Regions from separate parts of the Janthinobacterium sp. KBS0711 genome, predicted to be linked through region 4. Evidence: predicted binding sites of a transcription regulator. Region 4 holds the regulator's gene; each other region holds the start of a gene.

Region 1 (5,059 bases), on a different contig from region 4:
CACCTTGCAGGCGGAAGTAAAACCACTGCGTGATGTCGGCGTGGGAATCCTTGCGGATGTTCAGCTCGATGGATTGGGCATCGTCGGCGCGCAGCACCTCGATCGCGCCGGCGTCGAATTGCTGGCTGATTTTAATGGTCATGTGTGTTCCTGATAAAAACGTATGGGTTTTGCATCGTGTGCAATGGCGCGATGATACCCGTTTTAACCGCGCCTTTGTGCTGGCGCAAACGACGACGGACGTGCTTTGCTAACGTGGAAGTTCCAACACGGGAGAGCATCATGGACGATAACGGCAACCACATACGCGAGCTGGAAAAGAAAGTCAGCGCCCTCAGCGACGCCCTGGCGCACCTGGGCAAGGGCACGACCTTGCAGGAATTGCTGCGCATCCTGCGTTTCCCCGGCTATACCACGCCGGCCGAATTCACCTTCAACGTCGCCATCCTCGACACCATGCTGGTGCAGGCCAATGCGCTGGAAAAGCTGGGGCAGGATTTATTGGCGGGCGCGAAACAGGTGGTGGTAAAGCAGTGAGCAGGCAGTGACTTATTCCTGAACGCCTGAAAAATGTTCAGGGCAAGGCGCAGGGTCGCAGGCAGTACGAACGTACGCCCAGGCCCTGCAACGCCGCCATGGACGTTTTGTCAGGTGTTCAGGCCGCCGAAACGTTCAAAGAACCACGGCTCGACGTCCGGCGCCTGCGCATCCTCGTGCCGCAATGTCGCCAGGATATGTTCCTCGGCCGCCGCATACGTGATGCGATACAGGTCGCGCGCCAGCGCATAGGCTTGCGTGCCGGGCCACGGTTCGGGCAGCAGTTCGACGGGCAGTTGCGGGTCGTGCAATTGCACGCGGCGGTAGGCGTGCGTCAGCAGCGAGCGAATGACGAATGCCTGCTCCGCGTCGAACACGGGTTCTTCCTGCAGCAGGGTCAGCAGGGGCTGGAAGCTGGCGATGAATTTTTCGTAGCCGGCCATCACTTCCGACAAGTCCCAGCAGTCACCCACCATGTCGCGCAGGGGGCGCGTGCTCACGCCCGGCAATTCTGTTGTGTGGCAGACGTACAGCTTGCCCTGCACCTCGTTGCGCACGAGGATATCTTCCAGCGCTTCCGCATTGCTGGCCGGGTGGCCAAAGATGCCGGGAGAAATCAAGCCATAGCCGGCCCACAATAATTCCTTGCGCAGCGCCCCCCGCTCGGCGGCGCCGATGCTGCCGGCCGGCCCGATCACCAGGGTCCAGCTGCCATCCCAGTGCACGACCAGCGGCGCATAGATGCGGCGGTAGGCGCGCTCGAAGCGGGCCAGCGCCTCCGGGCGTATCGTATAGGCGCTGCGGCGGCCGTCGCGTTGCGAGCTGAGCCAGCCTTCCTGCGCCAGGCGGAACACGCTGGTGCGCAATAGCCGGTCATTGACGCCGAATGGCGCCAGCAGCTCGATCAGGCTGCCCAGCCAGATGGCGCCGCCGCGCGGCACGATGGCGTCGCCAAAGATGGTCATCACCAGGGACTTCGAGCGCGGTGGGTCGCTTTCCAGGAAATCGGCTATCCATGCCGTGCAACGGGTGTTCTTCATGTGGTTCCGGTCTGGCCGTGTTGCGGTCGAATCAATAAAAGCAGCAGTTTACTTGGCTGCGCGGGTAGCGCGGCAATAATTTGCCGGAAGCGCTGGTGGCGCCTCATGGTGTTTTCTCATAAGCAATATCATACGCACAAAAAAGCGGCACAAGATACGATTTTTTAAAATGATTCATATCAAGTGTATGCAAATCGTTTTTTGTATCGTATTATTGCTTCATCGCGCTGCGCTGCTGCGCAACATCAAGACATGGGAGACACATCATGTACGCACAAATGGTTGAAACCGGCCTCAAGAACGTCCGTTCCCTCGACGATATGGGCCAGGAAGAGCGCGCTTTCCAGGCGCGCATCGACGAAGGCATCAAGATCGAGGCCAAGGACTGGATGCCGGATGCCTACCGCAAGACCCTGATTCGCCAGATTTCGCAGCACGCGCACTCGGAAATCGTCGGCCAATTGCCCGAAGGTAACTGGGTCACGCGCGCACCGACCCTGAAACGCAAATCCATCCTGCTGGCGAAGATCCAGGACGAAGCAGGCCACGGCCTGTACCTGTATAGCGCCGCAGAAACCCTGGGCGTGTCGCGCGACGACTTGCTGGCTGCCTTGCACTCGGGCAAAGCCAAGTATTCCAGCATCTTCAACTATCCCACCCTGTCGTGGGCCGACATGGGCGCCATCGGCTGGCTCGTCGACGGTTCCGCCATCATCAACCAGATACCCCTGTGCCGCTGCTCTTACGGTCCGTATGCGCGCGCCATGATCCGTGTCTGCAAGGAAGAATCGTTCCATGCGCGCCAGGGCTACGACATCATGATGTCGCTGTGCAAGGGTACGCCCGCGCAGAAAGCCATGGCGCAAGATGCCTTGAACCGCTGGTGGTGGCCTTCCTTGATGATGTTCGGCCCGTCCGACGCCGCCTCCGTCAACAGCGCCCAATCGGCGCAATGGCGCATCAAGCTGTTCTCGAACGATGAATTGCGCCAGCGCATGGTCGACCAGACCGTGCCGCAGATCGAATACCTGGGCCTGACCGTACCCGATCCCGACCTGAAGTTCAATGCGGAAACGGGCCACTATGAATTCGGCGAGATCGACTGGTCCGAGTTCAACAACGTCCTGAAGGGCAATGGCCCGTGCAACCGCGAACGCCTGCAAACGCGCGTCAAAGCGTATGAAGACGGCGCATGGTTCCGCGATGCCTTGGTCGCGTATGCAGACAAGCAAGCTGTTAACAAAGCGGCAGCGTAAATACACAAGACAGATAGGGGATAGCAACATGAGCAAAGAATGGCCATTGTGGGAAGTTTTCATCCGCAGCCAGCACGGCCTGGCGCACAAGCATGTGGGCAGCCTGCACGCCTCCGACGCCACCATGGCGGTCAATCATGCGCGCGACGTCTACACGCGCCGCAATGAAGGCGTGAGCATCTGGGTGGTGCGCGCGGCCGATATCGTCGCCAGCAGCCCCGGCGACAAGGGCGCCCTGTTCGAACCGTCGAACAGCAAGGTGTACCGCCATCCCACCTTCTTCCCGATGCCGGAAGAAGTCAAGAACCTGTGATGGGAGCGCCTGCAATGGATGACAAGGTCAATTACCTCTTGCGCCTGGGCGACAATGCCCTGATTCTCAGCCAGCAGCTGTCGCAGCTGTGCGGCAAGGGGCCGGCGCTGGAAGAAGACATGGCGCTGACCAACGTGGCGCTGGACTTGCTGGGCCAGACGCGTTTGTGGTTCAGCTATGCGGCCGAACTGGAAAACGCGGGCCGCGACGAGGACGACATCGCCTTTTTGCGCGACGCCCACGACTTCAAGAACTGCCTGCTGGTCGAACAGCCGAACGGCAATTACGCCGACACCATGATGCGCCAGTTCTTCTTCGACAGCTGGCACTATTTCCAGCTGCTGGAGCTGACGAAATCGACGGATGCGCGCATCGTCGAGGTGGCGCAAAAGTCGATCAAGGAAGTGACCTATCACTTGCGCCGCAGCGGCGACCTGATCGTGCGCCTCGGCGACGGCACGGCCGACAGCCACGCGAAAACGCAGGCCGCGGCCGACAAGCTGTGGATGTACACGGGCGAGATGTTCACGTACGACGCCGTCGACCAGGCCATGGTTGCCGCCGGCATCGCGCCGCCATCGGACGTGCTGCGCCGGGCTTTCCTCGAACACGTGGCCGAGATCTTCGCCGAAGCCACCTTGACCATGCCGGCGCCCGACGCCTGGATGCAAAAGGGCGGCAAGCAGGGCACGCACACGGAGCACCTGGGTTTTATTTTGGCCGAGATGCAGTTTCTGCAGCGCGCCTACCCCGGGGCGGAGTGGTAATGAACACGGTCGCTGGCGCCGCAGTGTTGGACGCCGCCCAGGTCTGGGCCTGGCTGGGCGACGTGCCGGACCCGGAAATCCCCGTCATTTCGGTGGTGGACCTGGGCATCGTGCGCGCCGTCGATGTGGTCAGTGGCGAAGAGTGCATCGTGACGATCACGCCCACGTATTCGGGCTGCCCGGCCATGCAGGTGATCGCCGACGCCGTCACGGATGCCTTACGCAGCCATGGCGTGGCCAAGGTCACGCTGGTGAACCAGCTGGCGCCCGCCTGGACGACGGACTGGATGAGCGAAGCGGGCAAGGCCAAGCTGAAAGGCTATGGCATCGCCCCGCCGCAGCAGCAGGTGATCGATATCAGTGGTTTGCGTGGTGGCGTCAAGCGCCAGGCGATGCCGAAACTGGACGTGATCTGCCCGAACTGCGGCTCGACGCACACGCAGCTGACCAGCCAGTTCGGCTCCACGCCGTGCAAGGCCCTGTACAAATGCATGGCTTGCCGCGAACCGTTTGACTACTTCAAGTGCCACTAAAAAAACAGGCACACGTTCCGAAGAAACTGGAGATGAAGCATGAGTAAATTTTATCCGCTGTGCGTAGCGAACGTGCGCAACGAAACGCGCGACACCATCGCCGTCACGTTCGACGTGCCATTTGAGTTGCAGCAGCAGTTCCGCTTCCAGCAAGGCCAGCACCTGACCCTGCGCGCCAACATCAATGCGGAAGACGTGCGCCGCTCGTATTCCATCTGTTCGGCGGTGCAGGACGGCACCTTGCGCGTGGCCATCAAGCGCACGCCCGGCGGCGCTTTCTCTACTTGGGCGAACGACACCCTGAAGGCTGGCGCCACCATCGAGGTGATGCCGCCCATGGGCCACTTCAACGTGCCGCTCGACTGCGTCAACCGCAAGCACTACCTGGCGTTCGCGGCCGGCAGCGGCATCACGCCCATCCTCTCCATCATCAAGACGACCCTGCTGACGGAACCCCTGAGCCGCTTCACCCTGTTCTATGGCAACCGCGCCTCGTCATCCGTCATCTTCAAGGAAGAATTGACGGACTTGAAGGATGTGTACCTGGAGCGTCTGAACCTCGTCTACGTGATGAGCCGCGAGCAGCAGGATATCGAATTGTTCAACGGCCGCA
Region 2 (5,059 bases), on a different contig from region 4:
CGCCTGTTGCAGCAAGGCCGTCACATAGCCTTGTTGCGGATCATCAATCGCCTGGTGGCGCGGATACACGAGCGGCAGCGGCGACGACTTGCCGGCGGCGGCGGCGCCCAACGGCCACAGGGCGGCAAGCTTGAGCAGGGGGCGGCGCTGCATGGGCCCTCCTTTCCAGCGCTTTCATCAGCGTTCTTATCAGAATGACAGTATCACGCAGCAGAGCACGCTTGTCGACTCGAATATGGAAACTGTGTACAAAACAACAGCGCTTTCAGCGCTGGACAGCAGGGGTCGGAATTAATCCAGATCAATAAAACCGCAAATAGAAAATAAATCCTGCGTGCCGCTCTGGACGGCATGCATGCCCCTCGCCTACGCTGTTTTTTTATCTGAAAAACAAGAGGAACCCATGCAGACAGCGCGCTTGAATATTATTGGAATGGATCACGAAGGCTGCGCCGACAGGCTGACGGGCGCGCTCGAAGCCGTCACGGGCGTGGCCACCGTCTGCGTCTCGCTGGCGCGCCACGGCGCCACGGTGCAATTCGACGAAAAGCTGGCCACGCAGGAACGCCTGCTGGCCGCCGTCAACGACGCCGGCTTCATGGGCGAAGCGACGGATGAAGAACAGCTGGCCTCATGCAGCGGCGCCTGCGGCCACTGCCGCCACTGAGTGCCGCCACTGCGCGCCGCCACCTTCCCGCTTACCCTCCCCGCGCGCCCCGGTCGCGCAGGTGCGCCAGCACGCGGCGCGGTCCCAGCGCCTGCAGGTCGAACGGCGGCAACTCGATGGCGTCGAGCGTATTCTTGAACAGCAAGCCCAGTTCCGTATCGCCTTCCAGGCTCAAACGGCGGCTGAAGAACAGGGTGTCCGGATCTTCCTGGCGCCGCGCCAGCAGCATCAAGTCATGCACGCTGGCGGCGATGCACAGGTCCGGCACGTCGACATAGCGCTCGGCCACGAACACCGTTCCCTGCCACTCGAAATCGAAGGCGATGCCCGCGTCCAGCAGGCGCAAGCGAAGACTGCGCCCTTCCAGGCTGCAGCGCACGTCGTCGGGCAATTGCGGCGCCAGCAGGCGGTTCAAGCCTTGCACGAACAGCCACGAGGCGGGATACGGCGGCAGCTTGGACAGCAATTCGGCCAGCGGTTCGGGCAGCCGGTACGATACGGCCGGCTTGCTCAGAGGAGGCTTGGCCGGGACGGGCAATCTTTCCAGTTGATCTTGCATGTGCTTCCTTTCGATGCGTTCAATGGGCGGCGTGCTGTTCCATGCCGGGCTGGCCGTGCCAGTAGCCGTCGCAGGCGCCGGCCGGCTGGCAAGCGGCCAGCTGGGCCTGGGCGCCGATGCCGCTGACCTGGCCGCGGCGGGCGCGGTCGAAGATGGCGATGACTTGTTCCGTATGCATGGCTTGCGGGCTGATGCGCGCCACGGACACGCCCATATCGCGCATGGCCTCGAGCTCGCGCACCAGGTTGTAGACGAGGGCCGACTGCGTCTGCGTGCCGTTGAGCACAAGGAACGGCACTTCATCGCGCGTGCGCAGCAGCAGGCCGTCCGGCTCTTCCAGGCAGCTGTAGCCGCAATCGTCCTTCGGCAGGTTGCGGTTGCGCGCCGTGAAGCAGCGCGCGGAAAACGCCAGCGGCATGCGGCCGTAGGCGAATACCTCCGTCTCCAGCCCATCCGGTTTCTGGCGCTGCATCTCGGCCAGCGCCGTCTGCCCCATTTCCAGCGGCATCACCCAGCGCCGCGCACCCAGACGCGCCAGCAATTGCAGGCTGGGGCCATTGAACAGGTTCAGATGGGGACCGGCGACGAAGGGCGTGCCCTTTTCCATGCAGTGCACGGCGCCCATGTCGTTGGCCTCGACGCCGTAACGGCCATTGCCCGTGATGCGGCGCAGGGTCGCCAGTTCCGCGCCCGCCTCGATCAGCGCCTGCGTCGACAGCACCACTTCCTTGCCGGCGGCGGCCAGCATGTCGGCGATATCGAGCCAGTCGGCCAGGCGCACCTCGTGCCGGCGCGAGCAGACGGTTTCGCCCAGGTAGACGATATCGACGGCCGTGGTGGCGATCTGCTGGTAAAACTCGAAGACGGTGGCGCGCGGCCAGTAGTAGAGCAAAGGGCCCAAAGAGAGTTTTAACATGCCTTTTCCAGTATTTTTAAAGTTTACAAAACCGTAGCGAGCGGTTCGCGGCGAGGCCGAGAAGCGCAGCTGTGCTAGAGCACAGCGAGCATCGCAGGCCACGCCCCGGGACGCGCAGTAGGTTTTGCTATTTCCAGGAGCGATGGTAGGCGCCTAGAGTGTGCTGCTGGCCTTCGGCCAGCTTGTCCATGGACGCCATCCAGGCCGGCTTGACGGCGTAGCGCGCATTGCCTTCGCGGCAGGCGTCGATCGCTTCGCGCCACACGCGCGTCACCTGCGCCACGTAGGCGGGGCTGCGCTGGCGTCCTTCGATCTTCACGGCGCGCACGCCCATGGCGATCAGCTGCGGCAGCAGCGCCAGCGTGTTCAGGCTGGCCGGCTCCTCGATGGCGTAATACTCTTCGTCGTTGACTTCGAAACGTCCCTTGCACAGGGTGGGATAGCTGGCGTTTTCGCCCGGTGCGTAGCGGTCGATCAGCACGCCGTTCAGGCGCGATTCGAGACCGTTCGGCGTTTCCAGCCAGCGCACGGATTTCGCCGGCGAGCACACGCCGTGGGTGTTCGGCGCCTCGCCCGTCGCATACGACGACAGCGCGCAGCGCCCTTCGACCATCACGCACAGGCTGCCGAAGCCGAAGACCTCGATCTCGACTTCCGTCTTGGCGATCAGTTGCTCGACCTGCGCCATCGACAGCACGCGCGGCAGCACGGCGCGGGCGATGCCGAAGTACTCATGGTAAAAATTGATGGCTTCGTAGTTGGTGGCCGAGCCCTGCACGGACAGGTGCAAACGCAGTTGCGGGTGGTGCTCGCTTGCATACGCCATCAGGCCCGGATCGGCCACGATCATGGCGTCGATGCCGGCCTGCGCGGCGCGGTCGATGGCGCTGCGCCACACGGCCCAGTTGTGCGGCTGCGGATAGGTATTCAGCGCCAGCAGCACCTTGCGCCCATATTGGTGGGCGTAGCGCACACCCTCGGCGATGGCCTTCTCGTCGAAATTGAGGCCGGCGAAATTGCGCGCATTGGTGGCGTCGCGAAAACCCAGGTAGACGGTGTCGGCGCCGTTGTCGATGGCCGCCTTCAAGGCAGGCAGGCTGCCGGCGGGGCAGACCAGTTCCAGCGGTCCGGCCACGCGGGTGGCGGTGGTTGATTCAAGCATCATGGTGTTCACAGTCCTGTAGCGGCTCAGGGTGCAGACTATAGCCCCGCCCATACCGCCCAGTCCTTGACGCAGGTGAAGGAATGCATGCATGGCTGGCGCGCGTTCAACTTGCTTGACCTGGCTGTAAAATGCCCCACTTTTCTCCCTCACCGATTGCCGCCATGCCCCGCAAACCGCTGCTGATTTTTTTGCTCACCCTGTTCCTCACCGTGCTGCAAGTGCAGTGGGCCGCCCCCGCGCAAGGCTACGACGCCGAGGCGCTCTCCGTGCTGTCGCCCGAGGCGCTGGGCGTCTGGGCCGGCGTGCTGCTGCTGTTCCTGCAAGCCGTCTTCGCGCGCCGCGCCATGCCCGTGCTGCGCCAGGCCGCCATCTGCACAGGCCTGCTGGCCGTCTACTGGCTGCTGGCGAACTACGTGACGTTCGACGCGCGCGTGGCCAGCTGGAGCACCTTCTCGGCGCGGGAAATCTGGGCGCACGTGCTGCCCGCCTCCGTCGTCAGCATCGCCGTCTGCGGCGCCGCTTACCTTGGCCTGAGCGGCTTCCTCCTGCGCCAGGGCCGCGCGAAAAAGTAAACGGGGACGCTTTTTTCACCTGCATCAAGGATTCGCCACGCAACTGCACGCGCCCTTTGACGCCACTATATTTAGTGATTAATCTCCATAAAAACACCGCATGTTGTGTTTATTGGAGGTTTCATGACGACGAATGCAGTTCTTCCATCACGCGGCCAGGTCGATGTCGCCGCGTCCATCAATGAATACCTGGACCGGCGCGACTGGCGTGTCAACGCCAACGCCAACCAGGGCTACTCGCTGGGGGGCCTGATACTCAATGTGTCGGGCAAGGTCATCGCCAATTACTGGCTGGACCAGGTGTATCCGCCGGAAGTGGGCGCGGCGCACCGCGAAGCGGCGCTGCACATCCACGACCTCGACATGCTGGCCGGCTATTGCGCCGGCTGGTCGCTGCGCACCCTGCTGCACGAAGGCTTGAATGGCGTGCCGGGCAAGATCGAATCGGGCCCGCCGAAACACATGTCGAGTGCCATCGGCCAGATCGTCAATTTCCTCGGCACGCTGCAAAACGAGTGGGCCGGCGCGCAGGCATTCAGCTCCTTCGACACCTATATGGCGCCCTACATCCGCAAGGACAGCCTGCGCTACGAGGACGTGCGCCAGTACATGCAGGAGCTGATCTTCAACCTCAACGTGCCATCGCGCTGGGGCACGCAGACGCCGTTCACCAACCTCACTTTCGACTGGGTCTGCCCGGATGATTTGCGCGAGCAGATTCCCGTCATCGCCGGCCAGGAGATGGACTTCAGCTATGGCGAGCTGCAGGCGGAAATGGACATGATCAACCGCGCCTACATCGAGATCATGATGGCGGGCGACGCCAAGGGCAGGGTCTTCACCTTCCCCATCCCCACCTACAACATCACCGAGGATTTCGACTGGCATAGCGAGAACGCGGAACGCCTGTTCGAGATGACGGCCCGCTACGGCCTGCCCTACTTCCAGAATTTCATCAATTCGGAACTCAAGCCGAACATGATACGTTCCATGTGCTGCCGCTTGCAGCTGGACTTGCGCGAACTGCTCAAACGGGGCAATGGCCTGTTCGGTTCCGCCGAGCAGACGGGTTCCCTGGGCGTGGTCACCATCAACTGCGCGCGCCTGGGCCACTTGTGGCGCGGCGACGAGCCAGCGTTGATGGCCGACCTGGACCGCCTGCTGGAGCTGGGCAAGACCA
Region 3 (5,059 bases), on a different contig from region 4:
GCCGCTGGGCTGGTTGCCGATCAGCGGTTCGTGCGGCCAGTTGTTCGTATAGGTCACTTTCTGGCCCGGACGTTCGGTGGCGGCAGCCCACGCCGTCCAGAAGAAGAATTGCGTCATCTGCGCGCGCCGCTCGGCGCTGGGCAGGGTGTTTTCCTTCATGGCGAAATGCTCGCGGCTTTTTTGCAGCGCCGGCGCGTCGGAGAACAGCTGGTCGTAATAATGCGCCGTGTTGGCGATCGCTTGCACGCGGCGCGGCGACAGGCGCAGCACTTGCGCATCATCGGTCCGGTTGCCCCGGTATTCGAGCTTGAGCGCTTCGCGCAGCGCCGCCTGTGCGGGGCCGTCGAGCGCCGCGTAGGCCTTGCCATGCTGCTCTTGCGCAGCCAGTTCCAGCCAGGCCGTCAGTTCGCGGTGCAGCCAGTCGGCCGTCCAGTCGGGCGCCTGGTAGGCGCCGTGGCCCCAGATGGAACCGAGCTGCATGCCGCCGACGGATTGCCAGGCCGTCTGGCCATCGAGGATGCCCTCGCGGTCGAACAGCTGCCGGCCATCCTGCGCCAGCACTTGCGCAGGGATGGGCGGCGCCTGCCGGTAGACTTCCGTGCCGTAGTAGCCAAGCAGCGAAAACGTCACGATCAGCACACCGATCAGGGTGAACCAGAGTTTTTTGTATTGCCCCATGGGTCTTTCCTTTGTCAGTGCACCACGGCCGGCGCAAAGCGCTCGAACAGGATATTATTTTCAGTATGGATATGCGCCATCAGGTCTTCGCGGAAGGTGCGCAAGCCCGTGTACAGCGCGCGCCAGGTGGTGCAGGCGCCGCCAGGTGCGGTGATATCGTTCGTCATTTCCTCCATCGCGCGCAAGGCCACGCCGTGGTCGTCGTGCTCCATGCGCATCACGTTGATGGGCGCGCCGGCCCGGGAGCCCTGGCCGCGCACGATCATGGGAAACAGCACGTCTTCTTCCTTGCGCATATGGCTTTCCAGCTCCTGCGCCATGGCCGACAGGTGTTCCGCCAGCCCGTGCGGACAGTCGGCACGGTCGCCATGCACCTGCTCGACCTTGCGTGCCAGGCGTATCAGCTCGGGCAGCTGCTCGCGGTGCACGGCGTGGTAGCGCGACAGGATATGTTCCACCAGTTCCGTGGCCGAAGCCTCCTGCCAGTCACGCTCGCCGCTGGCGTCAGCCCGCCCTGCCAGCAGTTGCAGTTCCTTGACGATGGGCGCCGTGTCCACGCCGGCCGCTTCGGCCGCCGCGCGCAGGGTCTTGTTGCCACCGCAGCAGAAATCCAGGCGGTGGGCATCGAACAGGCGCGTGGCGCCGGGGATGCGGCGGGCCAGTTGGCCCAGGGATAGCTCGATCATTTCCATAATGGTTCCTTGAGGATGAATAGGTAGATTTATTGCACCGCGCCCGCGTGGTAGACGCCGGGTACGGGTTCGCCAGTCACTTCCAGCACGCCCACGGCGCCCTTGCCGGCGCGCGACAGCGCATGGTCGACCAGCAGATAGCTGCCCGGATGCTGTACCTTGAGTTCGACGATGGTCGCGCCGCCCGGCGCCACCAGGGTGGTCTGCACGTCGTGTTTCGGGCTGCTGATCGAGCCTTCGCTGTACACCTTGTCGAAGATCTCGCCGATGATGTGGAACGATGAAATCTTGTTCGGGCCGCCGACGCCGAAATAGATGCGCACCGTCTCGCCCACTTTCGCCTGCAGTTTGTGCGTCTTGCTCAGAGCACCCACTTCACCGTTGAAGACGTAGTAGTCGGGCAGTTCATTGGCCATTTTTTCCAGGTTCGCTTCCTGGTGCACGGGTGCGCCGTGCGGACGGCCCGTGTACATCTCGCCCTGCATCACGTAATACTCGCGGTCGACTTTTGACAGGCCGCCTTCCGGTTCGACCAGGATCATGCCGTACATGCCGGCTGCGATATGCTGCGGCACCAGCGGCGTGGCGCAGTGGTACACATACAGGCCCGGATTGAGCGCCTTGAAAGTGACGGTTTTTTCCTGCCCCGGCGCCACCTGCGTGTGCTGTCCGCCGCCATGGCCGCCCGTCACGGCGTGCAGGTCGATCGAGTGGATCATCTTGCTGTCCTTGGCGTTGAACAGGGTCAGTTCCACCGTGTCGCCCACCTTCGCGCGCAGCATGGGGCCGGGCACTTGCCGGTTGAAGGTCCAGTAGGTAAAACTGGTGCCGTCATCGAGCTTGCCCGGCAGTTCCACCGTCTCCATCCGGTATTTCAGGGTTTGCGGCGCGCGCGCGCCGATGGCGGTCGGCACGGAGGCCGGATTGGCCGCCACGTTGACGGCCGATGGATCGGGGCCGCGCATCGGCGACGGCGCGGGCGTGTACAGGGCCAGCGCGGCGGCCTGGCTCGATTCGCTGGCAGCGCTGCCGGCGCCGGCTGCCTTCGGTGCTCCGGCTTCGGCCAGCGAGGTGCCGCTCACTTCCAGCTTGCCTTCCATGCCGATCTGGCGGTGGCCGGGAATCGAGCAGTAATAGGTGAACGTGCCGGCGCGCGTGACCTTGAAGCGCACGGTGGTGCTGCCGCTGTTGGCGCTGAACTTGGCGGATGCGACGTTCAGTTCCGGGATCAGCAGATCGTGCTCGGCGCCTTCGCCGCTTTTCAGCACCAGTTCCACCGTGTCGCCCACCTTGGCCGCCAGCACGGGGTTGACCTGGCCCTTGGCGTCGATGAACACCATCTTGCCGTCGACGATATTGGTTTGCAGTTCATAGCGCTTGACTGCGGCGGTAGCGGGTTTGACGGCGGTGGCGGCGGCGCTGGCAGGGAGGCTTACCTGGGCTTGCACGGACAGGGGCATGGCCAGCACGCAGACGGCGGCGGCAATGGCGCGGAGGGAGGGAGTCGTTTTCATCAAGCTTTCCTTGGTCTTGTATGCCGGTTCGGCACTCTTACCTAGGCAAACCGTGTGCCAGGAAAAACTTGTTTTAAATCAACGATTTGAAAAATGCAGGGTCGGTATGACCCTCTTTGAGCGTGGTCCGTTGTACCCTGCATGGTACTTATGACCACCACCGCCATCCACCTGCTGCTGCTCACCGACCTGGTCGCCGACCTGCCCGTGGCCGTGCGCCTGCAGCGCCTCGTCGGCAGCCTGCGCGCGCACTTCGGCTGCGAAGCCGTGGCCTTGCTCAAGCTCGATGGCGAGCATTTGCGCCCCGTGGCGATGGTTGGCCTGGCCAGCGACGCGCTGGGACGCCGCTTCGCCGTCGCCGACCATCCGCGCCTGGCCGCCATCCTGCAGCGGCGCGGCGTGCTGTGCTTCCATCACGACAGCTCCCTGCCCGATCCCTACGATGGCCTGATCGCCGAGCGGGCCGGCGAACCGCTGCCCGTGCACGACTGCATGGGCATGGCGCTGGACCTGGAAGGCGAACGCTGGGGCGTGATCACGCTCGACGCGCTGCAGGTGGGCACCTTCGATACGCAGGCGCAGCGCGACCTGGGCGAACTGGCCTGCGCCATCGAGGCGGCCGTGCGCGTGACGCGCCTGGAGACGGAGATCCGCGCCTTGCGCCTGTCGGGCGGCGCCATGCTGGCCGATGCGCAGGCGCCGCGCGAGGAACACGATTTCGTGGGCCAGAGCGGCGCCATCACGCACTTGCTGCACGAATTGCAGATCGTCGCCGATTCCGAACTGCCTGTGCTGCTGCTGGGCGAAACGGGCGTGGGCAAGGAATTGTGCGCGCACCGCCTGCACCGGCTGTCGCGCCGCGCGGGCAAGCCTTTGATCCACGTCAATTGCGCGGCCTTGCCCGAGTCCCTGGCCGAAAGCGAATTGTTCGGCCATGTGCGCGGTGCGTTTTCCGGCGCCGTCAGCGACCGGCCCGGACGCTTCGAGGCGGCCGAAGGGGGCACCCTGTTTCTCGATGAAGTGGGCGAATTGCCATTGTCGATCCAGGCCAAGCTGCTGCGCACCTTGCAAAATGGCGAAATCCAGCGCCTGGGCGCGGACCGGCCGCGCCGGGTCAACGTGCGCGTGATCGCCGCCACCAACCGCAGCTTGCGCGAACATGTGCGCGACGGCTCGTTCCGCGCCGATCTGTATCACCGTTTATCCGTGTATCCCGTGCCGATTCCGCCGCTGCGCGAGCGGGGCAATGATGTGCTGCTGCTGGCGGGCGGCTTCCTGGAACTGAACCGCGCGCGCCTGGGCTTGCGCAGCCTGCGCCTGTCCGCCGCGGCGGAAAACGCCTTGTGCCACTACCGCTGGCCCGGCAATGTGCGCGAACTGGAACATGTGATCAGCCGGGCCGCGCTGAAAGCCGTCATACGCGGCGCGGACCGCAAGGATATCGTGACCCTGGAAACGGATATGCTCGACCTCGATGCGCTGGAAGCGCCGGCCGGCACGGACGCGCTGCCGTTGGCGCCGGCCGCTTGCGGCACGCCGGCGGCGCCGCTGCTATCGATGCATCAGATCGTGGAAGCGAGCCAGCGCCAAGCCATCCGGCAAGCGCTGGTGCTGCATCAGGATAACTGGGCCGCTGCGGCGCGGCAGCTGGGGCTGGACGCCAGCAATCTGCATAAACTTGCTCGCCGGGTGGGGCTGAAAGCCTGAGCCGGCGCTACCGCTCAGCGGTGGGTCACCAGGCTGGTCGGCAAGCTGTGCAGATAGGCGGCCAGGTCCTTGATGTCCTGGTTGCTCAACGGTTTTACCTGGCCCGTCATGATGGCGTTATTGCGGCCGTTGGCCTTGTCGCCCCGTTTATACGCGGTCAGCGCGTGTTCCAGGTAATCCTTGTGCTGGCCTGCCAGCTTCGGGTACGACGGGTCGATGGGCGAGCCGTAATCCTTGCCGTGGCAGGTGGCGCAGCTGTATTTTTCGGCCAGGGCCTTGCCCGTATTGATATTGCCGGCGGCGCTGGCGCCGAACGAGACGGTGGCGCAAACGAGGGCGGCGAGTAGTGTTTTCATCATCTGGCTGGTCCTCAGTTCGGCTTGGCTTGTTGCGCGTAATACGCGGCGACATCGGCGATATCCTGGTCCGACAGGCTGCTGGCGATGCCCTTCATGCTGGGGTGCTTGC
Region 4 (5,059 bases):
GGTGTCGGGGTGCAGCACATAGCGCGGCACGGCGCCGCGCGTGAGGATGAAGTAATAGCCGCTCTTGCCGATCTTTTCCGAACGCAGGCGGCCCAGCAGGTTGTCCTTGTACAGGCGCAGCACGCCGATCAACACGCCGGCCACCTGGCCATCGGCGGCGAGTATGGGCGCGACCATCTGCACGATGGGCATGCCGCTCGATTTGCCCAGCATCGGCTCGGTGATCATGGGCTGGCGCGTGCGCAGCACGGTCTGGAAATACTCGCGCTCGGCGACGTTGATGCCGGCGCGTCCCGCCACTTCCGGCATGTCGGCCACGACGGCGCCGTGCGCGTCGAGCACCAGCACGTCGTCGAACAGCACCAGCATCGAGCGGCGCGAATAGTAGTCGCGCAATTGGACGGGCTGGCCGATCAGTTCCGGCGGCTGCTGCCGTGCCGTCAGGGTGACGATCTGCAGCAGCATGCCCAGCTTGTCGTCGAGTTCGGCGGCGGTGCGGGTGATCAGCGATGATTGCTGGCTCAGCAGGACGCGGGTGAAATCGTCGCGCATGTGCTGCACCTGGATCATGGTGACCAGGGCGATCATGGCGATCGAGGTCAGGCTGGTAGCCAGCGCGACTTTTGCTTTGATGCCGAGAGGCTTCATGATTTCCTTTTCAGTACCGTGCGGCACAGGCGGCAGATAATGCTGTCAGGAATTTTCCTATCAATACCCCAGCTTGGCAAGCGCCGCCACGCAAATTGCCCTCTCCGCATGGGCTTTTGACGATGTTGCCATATAATTAAAGGCTGGACGTCGTTTATTCGCCGAAATTACGGTGAAATTGGCACACGGCAACCCGGTATGCAGTAAACTTGTTGTTGCACTTTCTTAAAGGTACCGACATGACTGAAGCGCTACTCACTCCAACCTTGCCCACAGTGAACGTGGAAGCGTTGCGAGCGCGATGCTCGACGTGCAGCATGCATCAATTGTGCCTGCCGATGGGCCTCGATGTGGGCGACATGGACAGGCTGGACCAGATCATCGGCCGCCGCCGCAAGATCGTGCGCGGCGCCTCGCTGTTCCGCATCGGCGACTCGTTCCAGAACCTGTACGCGATCCGCCTGGGGCACTTCAAGACGTACCAGATCAATCCGGGCGGCGAAGAGCAGGTGACGGGTTTCCAGATGGCCGGCGAACTGCTGGGCATGGACGCCATCAGCGCCGACCGCCACCACTGTAATGCGGTGGCGCTGGAAGACAGCGAAGTGTGTGAAATCCCGTTTTCCAGCCTGGAACAATTACTGGGCAATATGCCGACCCTGCTCCGTCATTTCCACCGCATGATGAGCCAGGAAATCACGCGCGAGCAAAGCGTGATGCTCTTGCTGGGCAATATGCAGGCGACGCAGCGCTTTGCCGCCTTCATCGTCAACCTGGCGTCGCGCTACGAGGCGCGCGGCTATTCGAGCAGCAAATTCCAGCTGCGCATGTCGCGCGAGGAAATCGGCAACTACCTGGGCCTGACCATCGAAAGCGTCAGCCGTTTATTGTCGAAATTCAAGAAGGAAGGCTGGCTGCGTGTCTCGAACCGCGAGATCGAGATCCTGCAGCCGGCGAAATTGAAGGCCATTACAGCCGGCACGGACGTCTGCAAATAACAGCACCGTCAAAACCTACTGCGCGTCGCGCTTTGCGGCCTGCGATGCTCGCTGTGCTCTAGCACAGCTGCGCTTCTCAGCCACAAATCACTGCCGCTCGCTACGGTTTTTTCCCGGCGCTGTACGTTATAGCTCTTCATCCGCGTGCAGCGCGATGCTGCGTTGCACGGGCCAGGTCCAGATGCCGGACAGGCGCCACTCGCGTTTGTCGTTTTCCACCAGCACCTGCCAGCGGCTGCGCTCGAGCATCGGCAGCGCTACCGAGAAATTGCCGGCCGCATCGGGCTGCACCAGCAGCTTGATATCCTTTTCCGGCAGGGTCGCATGCGCCAGGTGCAGCTGCAGCGGCCCCTGGTACGCCTTGCCGAAGCTGTGCACGGAACCGCTGAGGCGCGCTGCAGCGACGTCATACGACAGGGTCGTATCCATCGCCAGGTTGCTGGCGATCGTGTCGCGCTTCAAATCCTGGTTGATCGCCTTGCCCTGCTTGTAATAATCGCCCACCACCAGTGCGTCGGGCTGCGTAAACGCGATATAGCCCATGAAGCTGCCGACGACCACGGACAGGCCGGGACCGATCATCAGCAGCCATGGCCAGCGATGCTTGTACCACGGGGCAACGGGAGGTTGCAGTTTCAGACTGTCGGACATGGTATTTCTCCTGTGTTTCTGTGTATACGGCCAGCCCCCATGCGGGGACCGGCCTTCCTGCATTAGCGCGGCACGATGAAGACCGCGCTTTCGCGCACATGCAGCGACGGGTCGTCCAACGAGTGCAATTCGATCGCAATCTTGTTCGACCCTTTCTCGCCGACGCCGTGCGGCACGCGCAGGCGGATCGGCCAGCCCAGCGTTTCCGTCGGCTGCAAGGTCACTTCTTCGCGCGTCAGCAAGGTCAGGCCCGGCAAGCCGGATGCGCTGATTTTGAAATGCTGGGTTTGCTCGGAGGTGTTCATGATCTGCAAACGATAGACGTTTTCGATCATGCCGTCTTCCACTTCGCGTCCCATCGAACCGCGGTCGCGGATCACGTCCATTTTCAGCGGCGTGCGCAGGGCCAGCGAAGTACACACGGCGATGATGATCAGGGCCAGGATGGACGTGTAGATCAGCACGCGCGGGCGCATGGCGCGCTGGCGGATCTGCTTCGAATTGAAGTTGTTTTCCATCGCATGGTCGGTGCTGTAGCGTATCAGGCCACGCGGCCGCTCGACCTTGTCCATCACGGTATTGCAGGCATCGACGCAGGCGGCGCAGCCGATGCATTCATACTGCAGGCCGTTGCGGATATCGATGCCGGTCGGACACACCTGCACGCACAGGGTGCAATCGATGCAGTCGCCCAGCTTGTCGTTGTTGCCGGCCTTCTTGCTCATCGCGCCGCGTGGTTCGCCGCGCTTGGCATCGTAGGTGATGATCAGGGTGTCCTGGTCGAACATGGCGCTCTGGAAGCGCGCGTAGGGGCACATGTATTTGCACACCTGCTCGCGCAGCCAGCCCGCGTTGCCGTAGGTTGCCAGGCTGTAGAACAAGACCCAGAACCATTCCCAGGGACCGAAATTGAGGGTGGTCACCTCGCGCGCCAGTTCCTTGATCGGCGTGAAGTAGCCGACAAAGGTAAAGCCCGTCCACAGGGCGATGGCGCCCCAGACCAGGTGCTTGGCCGTCTTCTTGAAGGCCTTGCGCACGGAGGGGCCCTGCTTGTCGAGGGCCATGCGCGCGCTGCGCGTGCCCTCGATGCGGCGTTCGACCCACAGGAAGATTTCCGTGTACACCGTTTGCGGGCAAGAGAACCCGCACCACACCCGCCCGGCAATGGCCGTGACGAGGAACAGCAGATACGCACAGATGATCAGCAGGGCCGCCAGGTAGATGAAATCCTGGGGCCACAGCACGACGCCGAAAATGTAGAACTTGCGCGTGGTCAAATCGAACAGCAGGGCTTGCCTGCCATTCCAGGTCAACCACGGCAAGCCGTAGAACGCGAGCTGGGTAAGCCATACGCATACCCATCGCCAGGTAGCGTAGCGTCCTTTGGCCTCGCGAGGGTAGATTTGCTCGCGGGCCGCATACATCTTGATGACTTGAGGTTCCATTACATCATTTCACGGGCGTCTGGGGATTCGACAGGCTCCAGACATACGCCGACAGCACGTGTACCTTGGATTCGCCGAGGAAGTCGCTGAAGGCCGGCATGGTGTTGTTGCGACCCTTGCGCACGGTTTCCATGATGGTATCGGCGCTGCCGCCGTACAGCCAGATCTTGTCCGTCAGGTTGGGCGCACCGAGCATCTGGTTGCCCTTCGCGTCGGCGCCGTGACAGGCCATGCAGGCGCCGAACTTGGCCTTGCCCAGCACGGACTTGACGGGGTCCGACGTGGAACCGGACAGGCTCAGCACGTAATGGGCCACGTTCTCGACATCCTTTTCGGAACCCAGCGCGGCGCCCATCGGCGGCATCTGCCCATTGCGGCCGTGCATGATGGTGGTCTTGATGATGTCGGGATCGCCGCCATACAGCCAGTCCTTGTCCGTCAGGTTGGGAAAGCCCTTGTTGCCGCGCGCATCCGAACCGTGGCATTGCGCGCAGTAGGTCAGGAACAGGCGCTGGCCGATCGCTTGCGCCTGCGGATCGGCCGCCACCGTCTTCAAGTCCTGGCTCAGGTACTTGTTGAACAGGGGACCGTAGTCGGCTTCCGCCTTCTTCAGCTCTTCCTCGTACTGGCCCGTCGATTTCCAGCCCAGGCTGCCGGCATAGGTGCCCAGGCCCGGGTACAGGAACAGGTAGGCCAGCGCGAAGACGATGGTGATGTAGAACAGCCACATCCACCAGCGCGGCATCGGCGTATTGAGTTCCTTCAAGTCCTCGTCCCAGACGTGGCCCGTGGTGCCGTCGGCGGGGGCGCCGGCGGCCACTTTCACTTTCGACTGCGAGTACAGCAGCACGCCGCAGCCGATGATGCCCAGCAGGGACAGCACGACGATGTAGATATTCCAGAAGCCGTTGGTAAAGTCAGCCATGGTTGCGCTCCTTCGCCAGGTTCGTCTCGGCCTCGGCCGGATAGTCGAGCGCGTCGTCGGCGAACGGCAGGCGCGCCGCCGCGTCGAAGTCGCCATTGCTGCGGCTGAACGTCCACCACAGGATGCCCACGAACGTCGTAAAGGAAACCACCGTCATGACGCTGCTGGCGCTGTCAAACAGGTTTTCGATTGCCATGCTAATTCCTTGTTTTGATTAATGTACCGAGGCCTTGCAGATAGGCGACCAGGGCGTCTTCTTCCGTCTTGTCCTGCAGCTGCGCGGGGCCGGCGGCGATCTCGTCATCGCTGTACGGCTGGCCCAGGCGTTTCAGGGCGCGCATCTTCGGCATGATGTCGTCAGGCACCAGCTTGGTCTTCGCCAGCCATGGGTA

Evidence for each region. Region 4 encodes FNR, which switches genes on or off when oxygen is low (the NO sensors DNR and NnrR bind a similar motif). Its sites were predicted from a motif close to TTGATNNNNATCAA; they were not measured.
Region 1: the regulator FNR is predicted to act here: its motif matches at 1,747-1,760, upstream of paaA (1,2-phenylacetyl-CoA epoxidase subunit PaaA).
Region 2: the regulator FNR is predicted to act here: its motif matches at 3,371-3,384, upstream of ubiU (ubiquinone anaerobic biosynthesis protein UbiU).
Region 3: the regulator FNR is predicted to act here: its motif matches at 2,953-2,966, upstream of nirK (copper-containing nitrite reductase).

The regions. Positions count from the first base shown of each region.
Region 1 is NZ_LBCO01000024.1:784,968-790,026, reverse strand. It holds gene VM94_RS16160 (M14 family metallopeptidase) at 1-142, opposite strand, end outside; gene VM94_RS16155 (hypothetical protein) at 283-537, shown strand; gene paaX (phenylacetic acid degradation operon negative regulatory protein PaaX) at 648-1,577, opposite strand; gene paaA (1,2-phenylacetyl-CoA epoxidase subunit PaaA) at 1,844-2,833, shown strand; gene paaB (1,2-phenylacetyl-CoA epoxidase subunit PaaB) at 2,862-3,146, shown strand; gene paaC (1,2-phenylacetyl-CoA epoxidase subunit PaaC) at 3,146-3,913, shown strand; gene paaD (1,2-phenylacetyl-CoA epoxidase subunit PaaD) at 3,913-4,446, shown strand; gene paaE (1,2-phenylacetyl-CoA epoxidase subunit PaaE) at 4,486-5,059, shown strand, end outside.
Region 2 is NZ_LBCO01000020.1:36,175-41,233, reverse strand. It holds gene VM94_RS11480 (substrate-binding periplasmic protein) at 1-153, opposite strand, end outside; gene VM94_RS11475 (heavy-metal-associated domain-containing protein) at 356-667, shown strand; gene ubiT (ubiquinone anaerobic biosynthesis accessory factor UbiT) at 699-1,226, opposite strand; gene ubiV (ubiquinone anaerobic biosynthesis protein UbiV) at 1,246-2,142, opposite strand; gene ubiU (ubiquinone anaerobic biosynthesis protein UbiU) at 2,270-3,307, opposite strand; gene VM94_RS11455 (hypothetical protein) at 3,469-3,879, shown strand; gene VM94_RS11450 (ribonucleoside triphosphate reductase) at 4,003-5,059, shown strand, end outside.
Region 3 is NZ_LBCO01000024.1:688,835-693,893, forward strand. It holds gene VM94_RS15720 (nitric-oxide reductase large subunit) at 1-678, opposite strand, end outside; gene ytfE (iron-sulfur cluster repair protein YtfE) at 693-1,370, opposite strand; gene nirK (copper-containing nitrite reductase) at 1,400-2,884, opposite strand; gene norR (nitric oxide reductase transcriptional regulator NorR) at 3,035-4,591, shown strand; gene VM94_RS15740 (c-type cytochrome) at 4,606-4,947, opposite strand; gene VM94_RS15745 (c-type cytochrome) at 4,962-5,059, opposite strand, start outside.
Region 4 is NZ_LBCO01000004.1:61,003-66,061, reverse strand. It holds gene VM94_RS00865 (response regulator) at 1-648, opposite strand, end outside; gene fnr (fumarate/nitrate reduction transcriptional regulator Fnr) at 888-1,646, shown strand; gene VM94_RS00855 (FixH family protein) at 1,773-2,297, opposite strand; gene ccoG (cytochrome c oxidase accessory protein CcoG) at 2,360-3,742, opposite strand; gene ccoP (cytochrome-c oxidase, cbb3-type subunit III) at 3,747-4,667, opposite strand; gene VM94_RS00840 (cbb3-type cytochrome oxidase subunit 3) at 4,660-4,863, opposite strand; gene ccoO (cytochrome-c oxidase, cbb3-type subunit II) at 4,865-5,059, opposite strand, start outside.